3 regions of the Janthinobacterium sp. 17J80-10 genome follow, and region 2 is predicted to be linked to each of the others. Evidence: predicted binding sites of a transcription regulator. Region 2 holds the regulator's gene; each other region holds the start of a gene.
What was found. Region 2 encodes LexA, which represses DNA repair genes until DNA is damaged. Its sites were predicted from a motif close to ACTGTATNNNNATACAGT; they were not measured.
Positions count from the first base shown of each region.

Region 1: a site for LexA is predicted at 2,855-2,872, ahead of imuA (translesion DNA synthesis-associated protein ImuA). Genes of this name have one in related genera too.
Region 3: a site for LexA is predicted at 2,616-2,633, ahead of dinB (DNA polymerase IV). Genes of this name have one in related genera too.

Region 1 is NZ_CP035311.1:2,191,550-2,198,333, reverse strand. Features, by position in the region: gene EKL02_RS09990 (error-prone DNA polymerase) at 1-603, opposite strand, end outside; gene EKL02_RS09985 (DNA polymerase Y family protein) at 634-2,127, opposite strand; gene imuA (translesion DNA synthesis-associated protein ImuA) at 2,060-2,818, opposite strand; gene EKL02_RS09975 (hypothetical protein) at 2,958-4,019, opposite strand; gene EKL02_RS09970 (MFS transporter) at 4,061-5,335, opposite strand; gene EKL02_RS09965 (polysaccharide deacetylase family protein) at 5,531-6,784, opposite strand, start outside.
Region 2 is NZ_CP035311.1:2,947,874-2,954,657, forward strand. Features, by position in the region: gene rpsR (30S ribosomal protein S18) at 1-238, opposite strand, end outside; gene priB (primosomal replication protein N) at 225-539, opposite strand; gene rpsF (30S ribosomal protein S6) at 557-925, opposite strand; gene lexA (transcriptional repressor LexA) at 1,163-1,834, shown strand; gene EKL02_RS13240 (RNA methyltransferase) at 2,019-2,777, opposite strand; gene EKL02_RS13245 (inositol monophosphatase family protein) at 2,906-3,697, shown strand; gene EKL02_RS13250 (FeoA family protein) at 4,037-4,309, shown strand; gene EKL02_RS13255 (ferrous iron transporter B) at 4,309-6,195, shown strand; gene EKL02_RS13260 (PepSY-associated TM helix domain-containing protein) at 6,237-6,784, opposite strand, start outside.
Region 3 is NZ_CP035311.1:1,099,566-1,106,349, forward strand. Features, by position in the region: gene EKL02_RS04930 (RNA methyltransferase) at 1-425, shown strand, start outside; gene EKL02_RS04935 (DEAD/DEAH box helicase) at 450-1,685, shown strand; gene EKL02_RS04940 (hypothetical protein) at 1,722-2,528, opposite strand; gene dinB (DNA polymerase IV) at 2,685-3,848, shown strand; gene trmB (tRNA (guanosine(46)-N7)-methyltransferase TrmB) at 3,853-4,569, opposite strand; tRNA gene EKL02_RS04955 (tRNA-Gly) at 4,641-4,714, opposite strand; gene EKL02_RS04960 (alpha/beta hydrolase) at 4,777-5,427, opposite strand; gene EKL02_RS04965 (superoxide dismutase family protein) at 5,762-6,298, shown strand; gene EKL02_RS04970 (YXWGXW repeat-containing protein) at 6,427-6,784, shown strand, end outside.

The sequences.
Region 1 (6,784 bases), 760 kb from region 2:
CGCCGCTTCGACTGCCTGGCGGTGGCGGGCGTCGCGTGCGCCATGCAGCAGCGTCAGGGCAATCCAGGCGCGTCCCGGAAAAGTCTCTTTCACCCAGGCCGCCTGGGCGGCGATGCGTTCGGCAGCACTGCCGTGCTCGGGCGCGAGCAACACCAGGCAATCGGGCAATCCGCGCAGGTGCGCCAGCGGCGGCGCGGGAACACTGAAATCCTCCGTCGTCAGCAGGTAGCTGCCCTTGGCAACGCGGGTGCGCGCCAGCGTGATCAGCTCGCACAGGTTGCCGTAGCCTTCGCGGTTTTGCGCCAGCACGGTCAGCCTGCAAGCCGGACTGCCGTCGGCATGGTGGACAGTGAACTGGCTGCCGATGACCAGGTGCAATCCCAGCCTTTTGGCTTCCGCATGGGCGCGCACCACGCCGGCCAGCGAACATTCGTCGGTAATCGCCAGCGCCGTATACCCCAGGGTGGCGGCGCGCGCCACCAGTTCGTCCGGGTGCGAGGCGCCGCGCAAAAAGCTGAAATTGGAAGCGCACTGCAGTTCGGCATAATCCGGCAGCGCTGGCGGCATGGGCGATGCCGGCGCTTGGGGGACGATGGGCGGCATCACCATGGCTGTGCTCGATCCGGGAGGGAATCAGGCAAACAGGCCGTGCAGGAACCAGCGTTCCTCGAGGTCGAAGCGCTCGCGATAGATCCAGTAGCAGGCAGCCTCGGCATCCATGGCGATGTAATAGTCGCGCACGGCCAGGGCACTGTCCCACCAGCCGCATTCGATGCGCTCCGGCCCGGCCAAGAGCGTCAGCGGCGAGCCATAGAAAGGCCGGTGCTCGCGCACCAGCAAGGCCACCGGTGCCGCCATCAGCCAGAAGGGCCGCTCGGCATCCGGCGCGCTTTCCGCAGGCTTGCGCTGCCGCAGCACCCCTCGGGCCGCGCTTTGCCAGGCATTGCCGACTTCCGGCCGGTAGTCGGCCACGGGCGCCGGCGCCAGCACCGCATCCTCGCCCAGCCGGGCAGCCAGCAATTCCAGCAGGCGGCGGTAATCGGCAGGCGTGCCGCCAGGCTCTGGAAACAGCGAATCGCTCGGCGGCGCCAGGGGCGACAGTTGCGTTGCTTCCAGGCGCATGGCGATGGCGGGCGCGGCCAGCACCAGGCGCGCCATCTTTTCCTTCAGCAGTTTCAGCAGGTGCTCTTCGCGCCAGGCGGCTTCAGCCAGGAGGATTTCAAGCGGCGTGGGCGCAACGGCTGCGCGGCCGCGCTCATGTTCGATCAGGAAGGTGAAGCGCGTGATCGCCAGATGCCGCGCCACCAGCCAGCCGGTCATTTCGGCCAGCAGGCGGCGCGCGCCGAACAGCAAGCCTTCGGCATGCTCGATACGGTCCGGCAGCTCCAGCCTTCTTGAAAAAGCCGGCGGCGCTTCGATCCACTCGAACAGCTCGGCGGCATCGCCATAAGCCTGGTCGAGTTCCTCCAGAACCTGCTTGCCGCAACGCCGCTGCAGGCCCGCGCGCGGCAGCTTGCGCAAGTCGCCCAGCGTGGCGCAGCCGATGCCGGCCAGCAGTTGCGCATGCGCCTGCGCTGCCGGCAAAAGGTCGAACGGCACGGCATTTAGGGTGCGGCACAGGCTGGCCATTTTCAAGGCACTTTTCAAGGACAGGCCCGCCCTGCCCTGGCCGTGATGGGCGCCGGCGCGCGCCAGCAGCCAGGCGCCATGGGCAGTAGGCGCCATGGCGATGTGCGGCGTAAAACCCAGCGCCGCCACGGTATCGCGCGCGCGCCGGCAGATCGCGCGCGGCCCGCCGAACAGGCGCAGGCTGGCGCCCACCTCCAGCAGCAGGCCGGCATCGTCCGCCAGCGCCAGGTGCGGGGTGTATTGCAGCAGCGCCAGGGCCATGCCTTGCAAGGCTTCCTGCTCGCCGCAGGGAGTGCGTTCGAGCAGGTTTGTGCCGGGGGCAATCGCTAGCACGCCGCCGCGGCGCATGCCCAGACGCACACCCGCCGCCAGGGCTTCGGGCGTTGCCGCCAGCACGCGGTCGCGCTCCAGCACGGCATGCATGCCCGGCTCAGACCAGCGCGGACGCAGGGTTTCGAGAGGCAATAGCGGCAGGTGCATGCCGATCCACAGGCGCATGATGGCTCGACCGCACGGATGAAGGGTTGAATGGAATGGTCGCAGCAGGCAGCGCAAGCGGGATGAACAGGCTGTCTTCGCGCACCGGGCCACGGCGCTTGATGATATGGATGTCGATGCCGGCGCGCGCAGGCCGCAACGCCAGCCGCAATGGCGCGGGCGAGGCATCCTGCGCGCCAGCCAGCGGGCGCAGCAGCCAGAACACGGCATCGCCGGCCTGTGCCGCCAGATGCAGGCGGCGCAACGCTTCCGGGCGGATGTGCGTTTGCCAGAACACCAGCGCGCCGCAACTGCCGTTGCGCAGGATTTGTTCGACGCTCCACAAGGCATCGGCGCTGCGGTCGGCCTTCACCCACAGCAGCCGCTCAGCCGGCAAGCCCCAGCCTGCCCAGGCGGCGATCTGCGGCGCATGCGGCGGCTGCACCAGCGCGATGCGGCGGCTTTGCGCGATCGACGCCAGGGCCGGGCGCAGCAGGCGCATTTCGCCGATGCCGCACTGCTGCGGCAGCAATTCGATCAGGGCGGACTTCGGCCAGCCGCCGTCAGGCAACTCGGGGTCCAGCGCGGCATGGCCGCTGGCCACGGCGTCGGCACGGTGCGTCGCCATTTGCGTGGCGCGCCAGACGGCATGCGACAAGGATGCGGCGGATATGAAGTCTTGTGCGGCAGGACCTGCTGCGCAGAGTGACATGGCGACCTCCCGGTGGTGGTAAGGGAGCACCATTGTACTGTATATATATACAGTTAAAGAAGGGGTAAATATTTAAATCGAAATATCCATATTTAACATTCCGCTTGTTGAGCAACAGCGGGATTTTTAAATGAAGCGTTTAACGCAGGATAGCAGGCGAAGCTGCATTTTCCAGCCATAGCTGCGAAGAGTTTTGCGGCTGCCTTATATCAATTTGCCGCAAGTCTGTTTTGACGCCCATCATGCGCGGCGAATTCAATTCATATACCAGGGTATGGTTGTCCAGCCACTCGATCTGGTCATCGATGCTGCGGCTTTCCTGAAAAACCGTTTCCCTGCCGCTGGCAAGATCCAGTACGGCCGGCGCCCAGCCTGTCTTGCCCTGCCGCTTCTTGAATGCCAGCTTGCTGCCATCGGGGGATACCGAAGGACATTCGATATCCGGCCGGAGCAAGTCGATGCGCCGCGCGCTGATGCTGCCCCTGGCGAGATAAGGCTTTTCCTTGATGGCCGCCGTGACATAAAACAGGTCCGGATTGCGCGGATCGAAACTCACGCCCCAGAGATTCATGTCCTTGGAACTGATTTGCACGTTGTTTTGAAAGATATTCCAGTTTTCCAGCGGCGGCATGCTGAGTCTGCGTTGCCGCAGATCGATGACCAGGGCCTGGGTGGCAAAACTGGCCGCGCCATAAGCGTGACCGGCGATAAACACGGTACTGCCGGCGTGCGTGGCGTCAGGCGAAACACGGGCCCGGCTGACGGCCATTCCCATCGGCATCTTGCCAGAAAACACTGTCTCCAGCCTGAAGTCGGTCACGGCGTAAGTCAGACCGGCACCGACGCTGCCTTGCTGCGGCGTGCCGAGACAGAAAATGCTCTGCCGCGCCAGGTGCACGCGTTCGCACGCGAGCGTGGTGGGGCGCCGTTCGAGAATCTTCTTGCTGATCGGATCGAAGCGCACCATGTCGACGCGCACCGGCGCATCCTTGCCGGCATTGCGCACCAGGGCAAAGCCGGGACGGGTGGCATAGGGGCGCAGGTCGCTCACGCTGCCGGCCGCAGGCGTCGCCGCATGTGCCATGCCGCCTGGCCCCATGCTGAATGCGACGGCAGCAATGGACGCCATGCCGCGCAAAGCCCACCTCCGCAGCGCGCGCAAGAGCACGGCCACAGGATCGCGGGATGGTTTCTTTTTCATTGATTGCAAAGGCATCATTCGATATCCGCTTCGTCGCAATTTCATGCGGCGCTTGCGCCCTGCCCGAGCTTGCGGGCCACCAGCACCGTCAGGCAAAGCATCGCCAGCATGGCAATGCCGAACCAGCCGACTGCCTGTTCCTGTCCCAGGTTTTCCCAGCCCCAGCCAAACAGGATCGACGAGCCCATGCGGGCCAGGCTGGTCAGGGTACCGATGCAGGCAATGCCGGTGGCATGCATTTCGGCGGGCAGCTGCTTTACCGCCAGTGCTGCCAGGATGCCATCGGTGGCGGCATAGTAGGCGCCCAGCAGCACGATGCACACGACCAGCTTGATGCTGCCGCCCGCCGGCAGCGCCGCGTACAGGCAATACACCAGCCCCAGCATGAGGTAGCCCGCCAGAAAAACCTGCACATGGCCGTAGCGGTCGGCCAGCCGCCCCAGCGGGATTGCCAGGCACATGAAGACGCAGGCGGTGGCGACGAACAGCAGCGGCAGATAGCTAGCATCAAAATCGAGTTGTCGCTGCAAGCCGAGATAAATCATGTTGTCGCTCAGGGTAAACAGCGACAGCAGGCTGGCAGCCGTCACCAGCAGCATGAAGCGCGGCGCGCGCATGGCGCCCAGCATCGCCGCCAGGCTGACCGGTTCGCGCTCGCCCGGCGCCGCGCGGCTGCCGTCCCTGCCTGCCTGGACGCACAAGCCGAACACCAGCAAGCCGAGCACGGCAAAACTCAGGCTGCCCAAAAATACGATATCGAAGCGCCGCGGCAGCCATAGCAGCAGCCCGGTCGCCAGCAAGGGGCCGATGATTGCCCCCACGGCATCCATGGCGCGATGCACGCCAAACGCCGCACCGATGGTGTCGGCATTCGCATGGCTGGCGATCAGCGCGTCGCGGGGGGAAGTACGGATGCCCTTGCCGATGCGGTCGGCCAGCAGGACGGCTGCGACCGACACAAAACCGGCGATGCCGGCGAATAGCAGCGCAAATTTGGCCAGCGCCGACAGCAGGTAACCGAGGAAGGCCAGTGCCTTGTGCCTGCCGCGCCGGTCGGCCCAATAGGCCGATGCCAGCCTGGCGATGGCGGCGCTGCCGTTGTAGAGGCCGTCGATCAAGCCGAATTCAAAGGGCGACAGCCGCAGGACGGTAAACAGGTAGAGCGGCAGGATGCTGGCAACCATTTCCGCCGAAATATCCGTCAGGAGACTGGTCAAGCCGAGAAAATAGACGCCTGCGCCGATCCGGCTGCGGCTGGCTGCGCCGAGGACCGGGCTGCGCAGCGCCGGATTGAGGCCGCTTTCGGTATGGTACATGGACGTAAAAGTAGCACCTGGGCATCTCATTGATTTGCCAATAATCAATATCAGAGCAGCTTCTGCAAGCTCCGCCCATTTTCTGTAGACGTCTCGGGACACGCTGTCCCAATCTGGGCATCATCGGCCATTGCCATGAATATCAATATAAAACCTGACCTGCCGCGCAATTGCAATTTGCCGGCAGTTCCTGCCTTACAGATGGAAAACCAGATGCAAGTCCCGCACTGGTTTTTGCACCACGATCCTGTTACCGGATTGACGCACGCTGCTACTGCCCGGGGCGCTCGCATCGAGCCGCCATGCGGCCGGCACAAGGAATGCGATTTTATCGAACTCACGTTCTGCGCTCGCCTTGAAAACGACACGTTTGCCGTCGCGGACCACATCCACGTTGACCGTATCGCGCGCCGCCCACCAATGGCCGAATTCCGCGAGCGTGCCGGTCCAGGCACCCATTGCTTTTGCTTTCGGCACCAGGGCTTCAAGAAAAGCAAGTTTGTCATCAAACACATCGGGGTGAATGAGCACCACGCACATGCCGCCGTAATTGCGAAGCTTGTCCAGGATGGCAATCGTCGCAGGCAGCCGCGCAGTCATTGGCCGCGCCAGTTCGTCCTCGATCGTGATCGGAAATTCGAAAACGGCTGTTTCGGCCTGTCCCTCGCGGCTGTAGTTCAGCTTGAAAGGAAGGTGGCTATTTGCAATGCCACTGGTTACCGTCGAACTGAAACGATAACCGGTAGCATCGAGCGCCTGCGGCAGGGCGAACGGATATTCCAGATGTCCCGGGCGAAAACTCACAACGGACTGTCCAGGCACGACGCTTTCAAGTAAAAAACGGCTAACCCGCAGTTCACCGAGGATGGTGCCGTCCTTGGTGTCGTACTTGTCTTTTACAAACGGCAGGTACGCGGGATAGCGTTCCGTACCGTCGCCAAGTGGAAATTTTGAAAAGACCCGGGAATGGGATACGGAATGGCTCGCGATTTCCATGCCAAGCGACGCCAGGGTGCGCGTAAGCGCCGCGCCATGCTCATCGAAGAAAATATCATCGTTCCAGTCGCGCACGTACTTCGTCTGGATGAAATACGTGGCTTTTATGCCGCTTGCCTTTTCGTACTCCGCATAGCGAACGGCATTCCGGATCGACTTCGTATAATCGACGTCATGGGTAATGATCAGCGATGCGGCGCGCCCATCCGGCACCGTGTCAAGCGCGACCGCCAGCGGCTCGAACGTTTGATAAAGGCTGCGCAAGATACGCAGGAGCGAATCGGCTGCCGGGGTATAGGCATTGACGTAATGATTGTCAAATTCCTGCCTGCCATTGTAGGCTTTTGCGAGGTACGCGCCGATATCCAGGCCGATCGCAACAGCATGCCCCTTGCCTGCATCGCGACGGACGATGGCGGCCCGGCCGTCGTCGTATTCAGCGACAACCTTGCC
Region 2 (6,784 bases):
CGCGCTTGATGGCGGTATCCACCTGGCGCTGATAGTGCGCGCGGGTGCCGGTCAGGCGTGCCGGCATGATCTTGCCGTTTTCCTGGACGAAGTCCTTCAGGGTGTCGACGTCCTTGTAATCCACTTGCTCAACGCCGGCGGCGGTGAAGCGGCAGAATTTCTTGCGCTTGAACAGCGGGTTCTGCTGTTTGCGTTTTTCCTTGAGCTTGCTCTTGTCGAATTTTTTACCGAATGCCATTTTTGGCTCCTAAATCTGTATTGATATCAAGTATGTGAAACACGAGGCTTTTGCTATTACGGTTCTTGCGTGCCAGGAAACCGCCGAACTGGTATGTTTCACCTAGTTCAGCCTGCTTGAATTTTCCCGAAATCTCGCCCGCGGCAAGCGCGGCAATTTCGAATTCAACCAGCCTTTCCACACCTGCTTCCATTTGCCTCGATGTGTGCAGCAATTTGCCATTCACGATCGGGATGCCTGCCGGTGTGTAGCGCATGACGTCGCGCTCGGCAATGCTGGCTTGCAGTTCGAACCGGTTCACGCCCCTTGCTTCGTCAATTACGCGGCAGGCGCTTCGCTGCGATGGCTCTTGGCGGCGTCTTCCTTCTGCACGGCCTTCATCATCGGCGACGGCGTGGTTTCAGCCTTCTTCAGACGCACGGTCAGGTGGCGCAGGACAGCGTCGTTGAACTTGAAGCCGGTTTCGATTTCAGCCAGGGTCTCGGCGTCGCACTCGATGTTCAGGCAAACGTAATGTGCCTTGGCCAGCTTGTCGATCTGGTAAGCCATTTGGCGGCGGCCCCAGTCTTCCACGCGGTGGATCTTGCCGCCGCGGGCGGTAACGATACCTTTGTAGCGCTCGATCATGGCGGGCACTTGCTCGCTTTGATCCGGATGCACGATAAATACGATTTCATAATGACGCATGTAATCTCCTTATGGACAGATTGACGAATTGCCCACCTCGGCGTCAAGACGAGTGTGGGAAGAGGAAAACCCAAGATTTTGCCTTGTATTGAAAGAAAACTCAAGCCTTTCAAGCCCTTACCCAAGTTTCTAAACAGAATTACATGCAAATAAGGCTTGCATTCGCCCGTCCACTGTATAAAAATACAGACTGTTTATCCAAACAGCGCACCTCCCCCCAACATCCGGATTGCCGCCATGCTGAAATTAACCGCACGCCAGGAACAAATCCTCAACCTGATCCGCGAAGCCATTGAAAATACCGGTTTTCCGCCGACCCGCGCCGAAATTGCCGCCGAACTGGGTTTTCGCTCGGCCAATGCCGCCGAGGAGCACTTGCAGGCGCTGGCGCGCAAGGGCGCCATCGAGCTCTCGCCCGGCACTTCGCGCGGCATCCGCCTGCGCGATCAGGGCACGGGCAGCGCTGCCCGGCCGGCACGCAGCCGTCCCGCGCAAATGGCGCTGCCCCACCCGGCACTGATGCAATTGAGCCTGCCCCTGGTCGGCCGCGTCGCCGCAGGCTCGCCGATCCTGGCGCAGGAACACATCGAGAGCACCTACAACGTCGATCCGGCTCTGTTTGCCGCCAAGCCGGATTACCTCCTGAAGGTGCGCGGCATGTCGATGCGCGATGCCGGCATCCTCGACGGCGATTTGCTGGCCGTGAAAAAAATCGATGCCGCCCGCAATGGCCAAATCATCGTGGCCCGGCTGGGCAACGATGTCACTGTCAAGCGCTACCAGAAAACCGGGGCGGTGATTGAACTGCTGCCGGAAAATCCGGATTTCAAGCCGATCCGCGTCAATCCCGACCAGGAAGACTTTGCCCTGGAAGGCCTGGCGGTCGGATTGCTGCGTAACTGGAATTAATATTTGGAATTAAAACACCTGCAAATAGGAACTATTGATTAGATTCAACAGTCCAACCAGCAACGATTCATGATCGTTTTTTAGTGCCGTTCCAGCGATGCAGGCATTTTGCGCTTCCCCTCTCACTTGGCGCGGGATGCCTGCGGATTTCCCAGGGAATCCACGCCGGAGCGGCATATTTTTATCAGGATTTCTTCATTGCCAATATCTGGCGCGCCATGCCGCGCAGGATGTTGACTTCCTCGGTTTCCAGCGCTGTCCGTGAAAATAATCGCTTGATGCGCGGCATCAGCTTCTTGGGGCTGTCCGGGTTGAGAAAATCAATTGCCACCAGTGCCTGCTCGAGGTGGGCATACATGCCCTCGATCTGCTCGACGCTGGCCGCTTCCCCCTTGAAGCCGATGCCGCTTGCCGCCAGCTTGCCGTCGGTGGCCGCCATGCGGCCTTCATAGGCGAGCACCTGTACCGCCTGCGCGAGATTGAGCGAGGAATAATCGGGATTGGCGGGAATGTTGATCAGGACATTACATTTCTCCACCGCTTCGTTCGGCAAACCAAAACGTTCGTTACCAAACAGGAATGCTGCCTGCAAGCCGGCATCACCGGCGAGTTGTTCGGCCAGCGCGCGCGGCGTCACCAGCGGTGGCGAATATTCGCGCAAGCGGGCGCTCACCGCAGCGGCGAAATTGCACCCCGTCAGCGCCTCGTCGATCGAGCCGACGACCCGCGCGCCCTCCAGCACATCCAGGGCGCCGCTGGCAAATGCCACGGCCTCTTCATGCCGGGCAAAGTCGGCGCAGCGCGGATTGACCAGCACCAGGTCGGCAAACCCCATGGTTTTCATGGCCCGCGCGGCAGCACCGATATTGCCGGCACGGCTGGTTTCAACCAGGATAAAACGCAGGCGTTTGAAGAGGAGAGTGTCGGTTTGGGGCAGGTTCATTTAAAATAGCGGTATTACGCGGTGAAAGACAGGCTCAGGCCAGGACGATTCCCGCTTCGCTCATTGTTCAATTTATATGGTTCCCTGATTGCGGTTTGCAAGGGAACCGCCATTTTAACGGAACCTGTATGCATCCCATGCTCAATACGGCGGTGAAGGCCGCCCGCCGCGGCGCCACCGTCATCACTCGCGCCTCTTTCGACGTTGACCGTCTGAAGGTCACCGAGAAGCAGCAAAACGATTTCGTCACTGAAGTCGACCGCGCCGCCGAGCAGGCGATCATCGAGGTACTGCAAACCGCCTATCCCGACCACGCCATCCTGGCCGAAGAGTCCGGCCCGTCGGCCAACCTGCACGACGAAAACGAAAACGTCTGGATCATCGATCCGCTGGACGGCACCACCAATTTCATCCACGGCTTTCCGCAATATTGCATCTCGATCGCCTTGCAGCATCGCGGCCAGATCACCCAGGCCGTGGTGTATGACCCGTGCCGCAACGATTTGTTTACCGCCACCAAGGGTGCCGGCGCCTACCTGAATGAAAAGCGCATCCGCGTGGGCAAGCGCGACAAGATGGCCGATGCCCTGATCGGCACGGGCTTTCCCTATCGTGACATGCAGGGCCTGGAAAATTACATCGACATGTTCCGCGTCATGACGCAGAAATGCGCCGGCCTGCGCCGTCCGGGTGCGGCTGCACTCGACCTGGCCTATGTTGCCTGCGGCTATCTCGACGGTTTCTTTGAAAAAGGCCTGCAACCCTGGGATGTGGCGGCAGGCTCGCTGCTGATTACGGAAGCCGGCGGCATCGTCGGCGACTTCAAGGGCGAATCCGAATACATTTACAAGGGTGACGTACTGGCCGGATCGCCGAAGATTTTCGGCCAGATGGTCAACCTGCTGTCGCCCTACGCCTGACCTCCCCTATCGCCTCCTGCCGGCCGCATCCGCGGAACCTCCGGCAGGCTCAGGCAGCCCGTCCCTGCACCATGCGATTGAAGATGCCGCGTTATTGCGGCTTCGGCAACGACCGCTCGGCCACGCCAGTCCACTGCTCGGACAACTGACAGCAGGTTGCCAGCAGCACCGGGCCAGCTCCGGCAAGTTGGCCTGGGCTTGCAAATGGCCGCCGGCACAGACACATTCGCAGAATCAAATGCGAATGATAATGAGTCTCATTTGAATTTGGTGTTATGATAGATCCCTGAAAGCTGTGCTGATTGCACATCGAAGCATATTTGCAGGCAAGAATCGACCATGAAACGAACAAATGTTACATCGACGCTGGCACAAATGTCCCTGCGCCAACCTTGTCTCATACAAACGGTACAGGCTCCACCGCACGCGCCAGAATGGCTGCGCTGGCTGGAAGAAATTGGCTTCATTGCGGGTGAACAAGTCATGCTGCTGGCGCGCGGCATGCCGGGCGGTGATCCCCTGGTCGTGCGCGTAGGCACATCCACTTTTGCCCTGCGCCTTGCCGAAGCTGCCTGCGTAAGTGTACTAGCCGTAAATGCAGGACAAATGTAATGAAACAGGCTGTCGTCCATGTGCATGCTGCAGGCCCCTTGCTGGCCTTGGTAGGCAACCCCAACTGCGGCAAGACTGCCCTCTTCAACCGCCTCACCGGCAGCCGCCAGAAAGTCGCCAACTACGCCGGTGTTACTGTCGAACGCAAGGAAGGCCGGCTGCAAACGCCCGGCGGCAAAACCTTGCGGGTGCTCGACCTGCCGGGCGCCTACAGCCTGCATCCCCGCTCGCCCGATGAACGCGTAACGTGTGACGTCCTGTATGGCCGTGCGGCAGGCGAAAAACGGCCCGATCTGGTGGTGTGCGTGGTGGACGCCACCAACCTGCGGCGCAACCTGCGCCTGGTGCTGGCCGTCAAACGTCTGGGCCTGCCCTGTGTAGTGGCATTGAACATGGCCGACCTGGCGGAAAAGTCCGGCAGGCCTGTCGATGCCGATGCGCTGGCGCGCGAACTGGGCATACCGGTGGTCGCCACCATCGGCGTGGCCAGCGGTGGCGAGCAAGCCTTGCGGACATTGCTCGACGACCCCGAATTGTGGCGGCGCGGCGCCCCTGCCCTGGCGCCACTGCAGGATGCAAGCGCCAGCACGGCTGGCGACCATGAGGAAGTGCGACGTATATTGCAGAGCATGGGGCTAGACCATATCGTGCCGCATACCGGCAGCGACCGCATCGACCATGTCGTGCTGCATCCTGTAGGCGGCCCGATACTGCTGGGATTTCTGCTGTTTCTGATCTTCCAGGCCGTGTTCGCCTGGGCGGAAGCGCCGATGGGCTGGATCGAGCAATTGACTGCCTGGGTAAGTGCAGCGGTCGGCGGGTTGCTGCCGGATGGCTGGATCAAAAGCCTGGTGGTCGATGGCATGATCGCCGGCGCCGGTGGCGTCGTGGTCTTCCTGCCGCAGATCATCATCCTGTTTTTCTTTATCCTTCTGCTGGAAGAATCGGGCTACCTGCCACGCGCCGCCTTCCTGCTCGACCGGCTGATGGGCAGCGTCGGCCTGTCAGGCCGCTCCTTCATCCCGCTCCTGTCGAGCTTTGCCTGCGCCATTCCCGGCATCATGGCAACGCGCTCCATTTCCAATCCGCGCGACCGCCTGGTAACCATCATGATCGCGCCGCTGATGACCTGTTCGGCCCGTCTGCCAGTGTATGCCTTGCTGATCGCCGCCTTCGTCCCGCAGCACAGCGTATGGGGCGTGCTGGAATTGCAGGGGCTGGTCTTGTTCGCACTGTATGCGGCCGGCATTCTTGGCGCACTGGCCGTGGCCTGGATCCTGAAACGCTTTACCAGCAGCGGTCGCATGGTGCGCCCTCTGATGATGGAATTGCCCAACTATCATTGGCCCAGTTTTGCCAATATCGCCCTCGGCCTGTGGCAGCGGGTGCGCATCTTCATGAAGCGCGTGGGCGGCATCATCCTCGGATTGACCATCCTGATGTGGTTCCTGGCGAGCTTCCCGACGCCGCCCATCGGTGCGACCGGCCCCGCAATCGAATACAGCCTCGCAGGCATGCTGGGTCGGGCGCTGGCGGTGGTGTTCGAGCCAATCGGTTTCAACTGGCAGATCAGCATCGCCCTGGTGCCAGGCCTGGCGGCGCGTGAAGTGCTGGTCAGCTCGCTGGGGACCGTGTATGCACTCTCGACATCGGGCGACGCGGCCACTGCCGCCCTGTCTGCCGTGATCAGCCGGGACTGGAGTCTGGCCACGGCATTTTCCCTCCTGGCCTGGTTCGTTTTTGCGCCACAATGCCTGTCCACCCTGGCCACGGTCAAGCGCGAAACCGGTGGCTGGAAAATGCCCTTGATCATGGCCGGCTACCTCTTTGGCCTGGCGTATCTCGCCTCGTTCCTAACTTACCGCATCACCCTGGCGCTCATGTAAGCAAGCCGATCGGCGCTGCCTCGAAGCTTTCGTTGCGCCGCCTAGATCGACCACATGAACCATAGGGCGGAGCACAAGGCGCCGACACTGGTCAGGACTGCTACCGTGCGCACCGTATGCAGCTGCGTCCACAAGAGCAGTCCCGTGATCGACAGCAGGATCAGCGCGCCGGCAATGGTGTCACTCAGCAGCACCCAGAACGCATTCACACCGGTGGACATGTGCAGGCGCGTCAGCGTACCGATAGGCGTGGCATCGATTTTGTCCAGCTTTACAAAACGGTTGCCGACAAAATATTCGGCATTGATCGCGCCGCCCGGCCGGTGCAGAATGACAGTCCATCGCTCCGGCTGCACGGTTTCGATATCAGCCCAGATAACTTTCTGCCGCATCTGTGATTTGATAATCGGCGGCGCTACCGACTTGAACTGCAATTCCTGCTGCAGCCATGCCGACAAGTCCGCCGGCGATGAAAATGCCGTCGCCGAAGGAAGGGCCACCTGAACGGTCTTTTGCACCGTCTTCTCCACCGGGATTTTCAGGATCGCGCGGTGGTTCAGCAGGAGGCCGGTTACTCCGAATAACAGTC
Region 3 (6,784 bases), 1.8 Mb from region 2:
TGTCGCTGCATACCACCAAGCCGGCGTTGCGTGAGCAATTGCTGCCGCGGGCGCCGCGTCTGACGCCTCAGGAACTGGTGGACCTGGCGGAAGCCTATGGCCGCGCCACGGCCTATCCCGTGCAATATCAGTGGACCCTGCTGGAAGGCATCAACGATGGCGAGGATGAAATCGACGGGATCGTGGCTCTGCTCAAAGGCAAGCATGCGGTGCTGAACATGATTCCCTATAACACCATCCCGGATCTACACTTCAAGCGGCCCTCATGGGAACGCGCGCGTGCCATGGTGCGCGTGCTGCACCAGCGCGGCGTGCTGGCCAAGCTGCGCGATTCGGCGGCGCAAGAGGTCGATGGCGGCTGTGGCCAGTTGCGGGCCAGGGCGATTGCTGCGCAGACGCCGACCATCAAGATTCATGCCCTGTGATTTTTCTTTTTTGACTGATTGAGTATGTCTGCAACCTTCGCCTCCTTTGGCCTGATCGACGCGCTGCTGGGCGCTGTCGATACGCTCGGCTACAAAACCCCCACGCCGGTGCAGGTGCAAGCCATTCCCGTGATCCTGGCCGGGCGTGACTTGATGGCGGCGGCGCAGACCGGCACCGGCAAGACCGCCGGCTTTGCCTTGCCGCTGCTGCAGCGCCTGACCATGGAAGGCCCGCAAGTGGCCAGCAATTGCGTGCGCGTGCTGGTGCTGGTGCCGACACGCGAACTGGCGGAACAGGTCTACCAGAGTTTTTGTGAATACGGCGCGCATGTGCCCTTGCGCATGGCGGTGGCCTATGGCGGCGTGAGCATCAATCCGCAGATGATGAAACTGCGCAAAGGGCTGGACGTCCTGGTGGCCACGCCCGGGCGCCTGCTCGACCTGTACCGCCAGAACGCCGTCAAGTTCACGCAATTGCAGACGCTGGTGCTGGACGAGGCTGACCGCATGCTCGACCTGGGTTTTTCGCGCGAGCTCAACGCCGTGTTCGAGGCCTTGCCGAAGCGCCGCCAGACCCTGCTTTTTTCGGCGACCTTTTCGGATGCCATCCGCACCATGGCGGCGACGCTGCTGGTGGACCCGGTCAGCGTGGAGGTCAGTCCGCGCAACGCGGCGGCGAAAACCGTCAAGCAATGGCTGGTGCCGGTCGATAAGAAGCGCAAGCCCGAGCTCTTCCTGCACTTGCTGAAGAAAAAGCGCTGGGGCCAGGTGCTGGTCTTCGTCAAGACCCGCAAGGGGGTCGAGCAACTGGTCGATACCCTTGCAGCAAAAGGCGTGAGCGCCGATTCGATCCACGGCGACAAGCCGCAGCCGGCACGCCTGCGCGCCCTGGAACGCTTCAAGGCAGCCGAGGTGCAAGTCCTGGTGGCAACCGATGTGGCCGCGCGCGGGCTTGATATCGACGATTTGCCGCAAGTGGTCAATTTCGACTTGCCCATCGTCGCCGAGGATTACGTGCACCGTATCGGCCGCACCGGCCGCGCCGGCGCCACCGGCGAGGCGGTGTCGTTAGTCTGCGCCGATGAAGTGCAATTGTTGTCGGCAATCGAAACCCTGATCCGCCAGACCCTGGTGCGCATCGACGTGCCGGAGTTCGAGCCGGACCACCGGGTTCCCATGACGGATGGGCGCGGGCAGGTGCTGAAAAAGCCGAAGAAGCCGAAGAAGCCCAAGTTCGGCCCGGGACGCCCGGCGAAGTAACCGCTTACTGATGGCGCATCCGGCAGGCGTTGGGGGCTATTGCCCGCCGCGTGCCTCGGCAAGCGCAATGGTCAGGTGCTGCACCTTCTTTTTCAGCTGGTCGCGCTCTTCAGTCAGTTCGGCGACGGCTTGCGTCAGGCGATGGATTTCGAGCTGATCGGGCGAGGCGTCGTCGGGAGGCGGCTCCGCTGCCGGCTTGGGCGGCAAGCGGGCTTCGCGCACCTGGCGCGCCACCTGGCGCAATTCTTTCTTGCCGCCGGCAACCGCTGCGACCTGCTTTTCCTCGGGCAGGGAAGCGACGGTAGCGGCGGCATTAATCGAAATCATCCCCGACTTGACCGCGCTGACCAGTTCGGGCGTGGCCGTTTTCTGGATTTTCTCGATCTGGCCCAATGTGGCGCTGCTCACCCGCGCCGCCTTTGCCACGACCTCGCGCTTCGTCCATGGCGGGTCCGACACGGGCCTGGCTGTGGTATCGGCGCCGGCAGGCTTGGCCGACGGCGACGGGGTCTGTGCCAGGCGCGCTGCGACGATTTCTTTCTTGCGCAAGGCCAGCACCCCGCGCTGAAAATCCGAGACGCTGCGGCGCCCGAGATGGTTGTCGATCATCCACAGGTGCACATCGTCGATGGATTTGAACGTCTGGTTCTGGATGGTGTTGAAGGGGATGCCGTGTTTCTGGCAAATGCCATAACGGTTGTGGCCATCCACCAGCAGGTCGCCCCACAGCACCAGGGCATCGCGGCACCCTTCGGCGAGCAGGCTGCGCTCCAGCGCGGCGTATTCGTCTTCGGTCAGCGGATCGATGTAGGCACGGAGGTCTTCGTTGATGGTAAGGGTCATGGTGTTGCGTAAATAAATCGGTAGCGGCGTAGTGTACACACGGCTGCGGATTTGCGCCGCATGGCGCACTGGAATTTCAGGCGATGACCTGTTGTTATATACAGTATAATCGGTGGCGTCACGATTTTGCTTGGTTCATCTTACTGCCTTCAAACGATGCATCTGCCGCCTGACGTTCGCCGCATTGCCCATCTCGACATGGATGCCTTTTACGCATCGGTCGAACTCTTGCGCTATCCGGAATTGCGCGGCATGCCGGTCGTCATCGGCGGACGTTCGGTGGACCGGCCCGAAGTGCAGCCGGACGGTACCCGCCGCTTTGCCCGGCTGCGCGACTATGCCGGGCGCGGGGTCGTGACGACCTCGACTTACGAGGCGCGTGCGCTGGGCGTGTTTTCCGCGATGGGGATGATGAAGGCGGCGCAACTGGCGCCAGAGGCCATTATTTTGCCGGTCGATTTCGACGCCTATCGCCATTATTCACGGCTCTTCAAGAAGGCGGTGGCGCAGATTGCGCCGCATATCGAAGATCGCGGCATCGATGAAATCTACATCGACTTGGGCGATATTGCCGAAGACACGCGCGCGCTGGCCTTGCGCATCAAGCAGGCCGTGCGCGAGGCCACAGGCCTGTCTTGTTCGATCGGCGTGGCGCCCAACAAATTGCTGGCCAAGATATGCTCCGACCTCGAAAAACCGGACGGCGTGACCATTCTTTCCCATGCCGATATCCCGGGCCGCATCTGGCCGCTGCCGGTGCGCAAGATCAATGGCATCGGCCCCAAGGCCGGAGAAAAACTTCAGGCGCTCGGCATTGGCACGATCGCCGAACTGGCCCGGGCCGAGCCGGATCTGCTGCAGGCGCATTTTGGCCTCAGCTATGCGCAGTGGCTATGCAAGGTCGCGCAGGGAAGTGACGACAGGCCCGTTGTCACCCGGTCGGAACCGAAATCGATCAGCCGCGAAACCACGTTTGAGCGGGACTTGCATGCCCGTCAGGACCGCGACACCCTCTCGCGCATCTTCACGGAATTGTGCGTGCGGGTAGCCGAGGATTTGCGCCGCAAGAACTACGTCGGCCGCACCATCGGCATCAAGTTGCGCTATGCGGATTTCCGCACCGTGACCCGCGATGTCACCTTGCCCGAGCCGACTGCCGATGCGGCAGGCATTCGCCGCGCGGCCGGCGAGTGCCTGCGCCGGGTGCCGCTGGAGCAGCGCCTGCGGCTTTTTGGCGTGCGGGTGGGGGCGCTTTCCCGGCCGGAGGCAGTCAAGGCAAACGCCGGTATTGTTCAGACGGCGTTTGCTTTCGGCGAGTGAGTTTCTAGCGTTTGACGAACACCAGGTCCCAGACGCCGTGGCCGAGCTTGATGCCGCGCTTCTCGAACTTGGTATTGGGCCGGTAGGCGGGACGTTCGGCGTAATTCCCGGCCGTATTTTGCAAGCTCGGTTCGGCCGACAGCACGTCCAGCATTTGCTCGGCATATTCCTGCCAGTCAGTGGCGCAGTGCAGGTAGCCGCCGGGGGCGATGCGGGACGCGAGCAGATCCACGAAGGGCGGCTGGATCAGGCGGCGCTTGTTGTGGCGCGCCTTGTGCCAGGGGTCGGGGAAAAATACATGCACGCCGGCCAGCGCTGCCGGTGCAATCATGTTGGTAACCACCTCGACTGCATCATGCTGGACGATGCGCAGGTTCTGCAAGCCTTGTTCGCCAATCAGTTTCAGCAGGCTGCCCACGCCTGGGGTATGCACTTCGACACCGATGAAATTTTTCTCCGGCATGCCGGCGGCAATCGTTGCCGTGGTGTCGCCCATGCCGAAACCGATTTCCAGGATGGTGGGGGCGGTGCGGCCGAAGACCATCTCCACATCCAGCAAGGCTTTCTTGTAGGGCAGGCAGAATTGCGGGCCGAATTCTTCCAACGCGCGCGCCTGGCCGGTCGACAGCCGCCCGGCGCGGGTGACAAAGCTGCGGATGCGGCGCTCGGTCGGATCATAGAACAGCGGTTTGCCGTCGGCGTTTTCTGGAAGGTCGGACATGCTGTGGTCGCAAAGGCAAAAATTGGGCGTGATGCCAAGAAAAAGGCACCGGCTTGCGGTGCCTGGAAAGCTGGAGCGGGTGAAGGGAATCGAACCCTCGTCGTAAGCTTGGGAAGCTTCTGCTCTACCATTGAGCTACACCCGCGACAGCCGACATTCTACGCAAGTTTGCAGGAATTCGGCAAATGCCGGGCGCAGACGGCGCATCTATGAAGCAGCCTGATTCATGTCCAGGCGAGCGAGATTGCGGGGCAGCGCTGCGCCGGGGCGCACCGGGTCGTTCTCGATTTCCCGGATGGCTTTGCGGATCGTGGCCACGGTGTCTTCATTCAACAGGACTTCGTAGTGATTCGATTCGATCTCGACCAGGCGCATGTCATCCCTCTGGCGCATGGATGCCAAAGTCACGACGCCATCATTGGCGGTCGCCATGAAGGGTGAATGTCCCTTGACGCTGACAATATTGGTCCACGCGCACGGCGGCTCGAATTGCAGGCTATTGACGATTGGCGCGCCTTTTGGGCGGATATCCTGGAATACTTTGTTGAACGGCATCATATAGGCCAGCACTTCCGCAGCTTCACTCCCGCCATAGGGGGTACTGATCGTGACTGCGCCAAGGATACGTGACTGCAGTTCTTCTGCCAGGTGCAGCGCGTGGATGCCGCCGAGCGAATGTGCTACCAGGAATATGTCATCGATGCCGTCGATTTTCCGGAGCATGTCCTGGTGATTGGCATAAAAGCCATTGTCGCTGTTGTACTCCAGATAAATATGCTTGTGGCGGGACAACTTGCTCGATAGGAAATTGAAGCTTTGCGCCGTGGCCCGATGCCCATGGATGAATACGATATTCATTTTGTTTCCCCTTCCGAAATTTCAGAGTTCGCCGTCAGAGCGCCTTCATGGTGACATGTGAAATGCCGGTGTTGGTTTTTGTAATTTATGCTGCATTGCAGCGTGACGCCAATCACGCTTCTCGATAGCTGTTATACAAGGAATGGATATAAGGCGCTGCTTGATACCCCACATATGCGGAATTTGCATTTCATCAATGCATGCCTTGGCCATCTGCAGATTGAGGAAAAACAAATGACATGTTGCATGGCGGCCGCCGTTCGATATGGGGAAGTGCTAGATTGATGTCTTGATAACTGGTCCATCCTTTTTCATGGAATCAAAGGAGAACAGCATGAGCAATCCCTACCTGGCTACGGCGGCACTGTCTGCAATCTTGCTGGCGGCAGGCTGTGCATCGAACTCGAACTCGAGCTCGAGCGACAGGGTGTCTGCGCAAGCGGCCATGCAGCCTACCCAGGGCCAGAATGCCCGCGGCAATGTCACCTTTACCCAGCAAGGCGAGCAGGTCAGTGTGGTGGCATCGTTCAGCGGCCTGACACCGGGCGGGCATGGCTTCCATATCCATGAAAAAGGCGATTGCAGTGCACCGGACGGCACCAGCGCCGGTGGCCACTTCAATCCGTCTGCCAAGCAGCATGGGCATCCGCAGCAGGATGAACACCATGTGGGCGACTTGCCTATGCTGGAAGCCGACGCCAGCGGCAACGCCAGCCTGACGGTGACCTTGTCCGGCCTGAGTCTGGGCAAGGGCAGCGACAGCATCATTGGCCGTGGCCTGATCGTGCATGCGGCCCCGGATGACTTCAAGACGCAGCCGACCGGTAATTCCGGCGGGCGCATTGCGTGCGGCGTCATTGCGGCGCAGTGAGAAGGGGGCTGTGTGCGGCGGCGCAACCGGCGTCAGGATGTATCTCTTGTAAGCAAATGCGTCATTTGATTGCCGGGCGCGGGCAATCCGATAAAGTGAATCCATCACAACGCTGATTGGAGATCACAATGAAACGCATCCTCTGTACTGCTGCTGCCATCATTCTCGGTACTGCCGCATTTCTCCCGACCCAGGCGCTCGCCCAGGTCGGCGTCAATATCGTGATTGGCAATGCGCCGCCGCCGCCAAGGCATGAAGTCATGCCTGCCCAGCGTCGCGGATATACCTGGGCGCCTGGCTACTGGAACTGGAATGGCAGAAGGCATGTGTGGGTTGATGGCCATTGGGAGCGTACTCGCCCGGGCTATTACTATCAACGCCCGGAATGGCGCCAGGGCCAGGATGGCTGGCATCTGAATCGCGGCGGCTGGCAGCACGGCCCACGCCATGCCGGCCACAACCGCTATGACAACCAGAACCGCTACG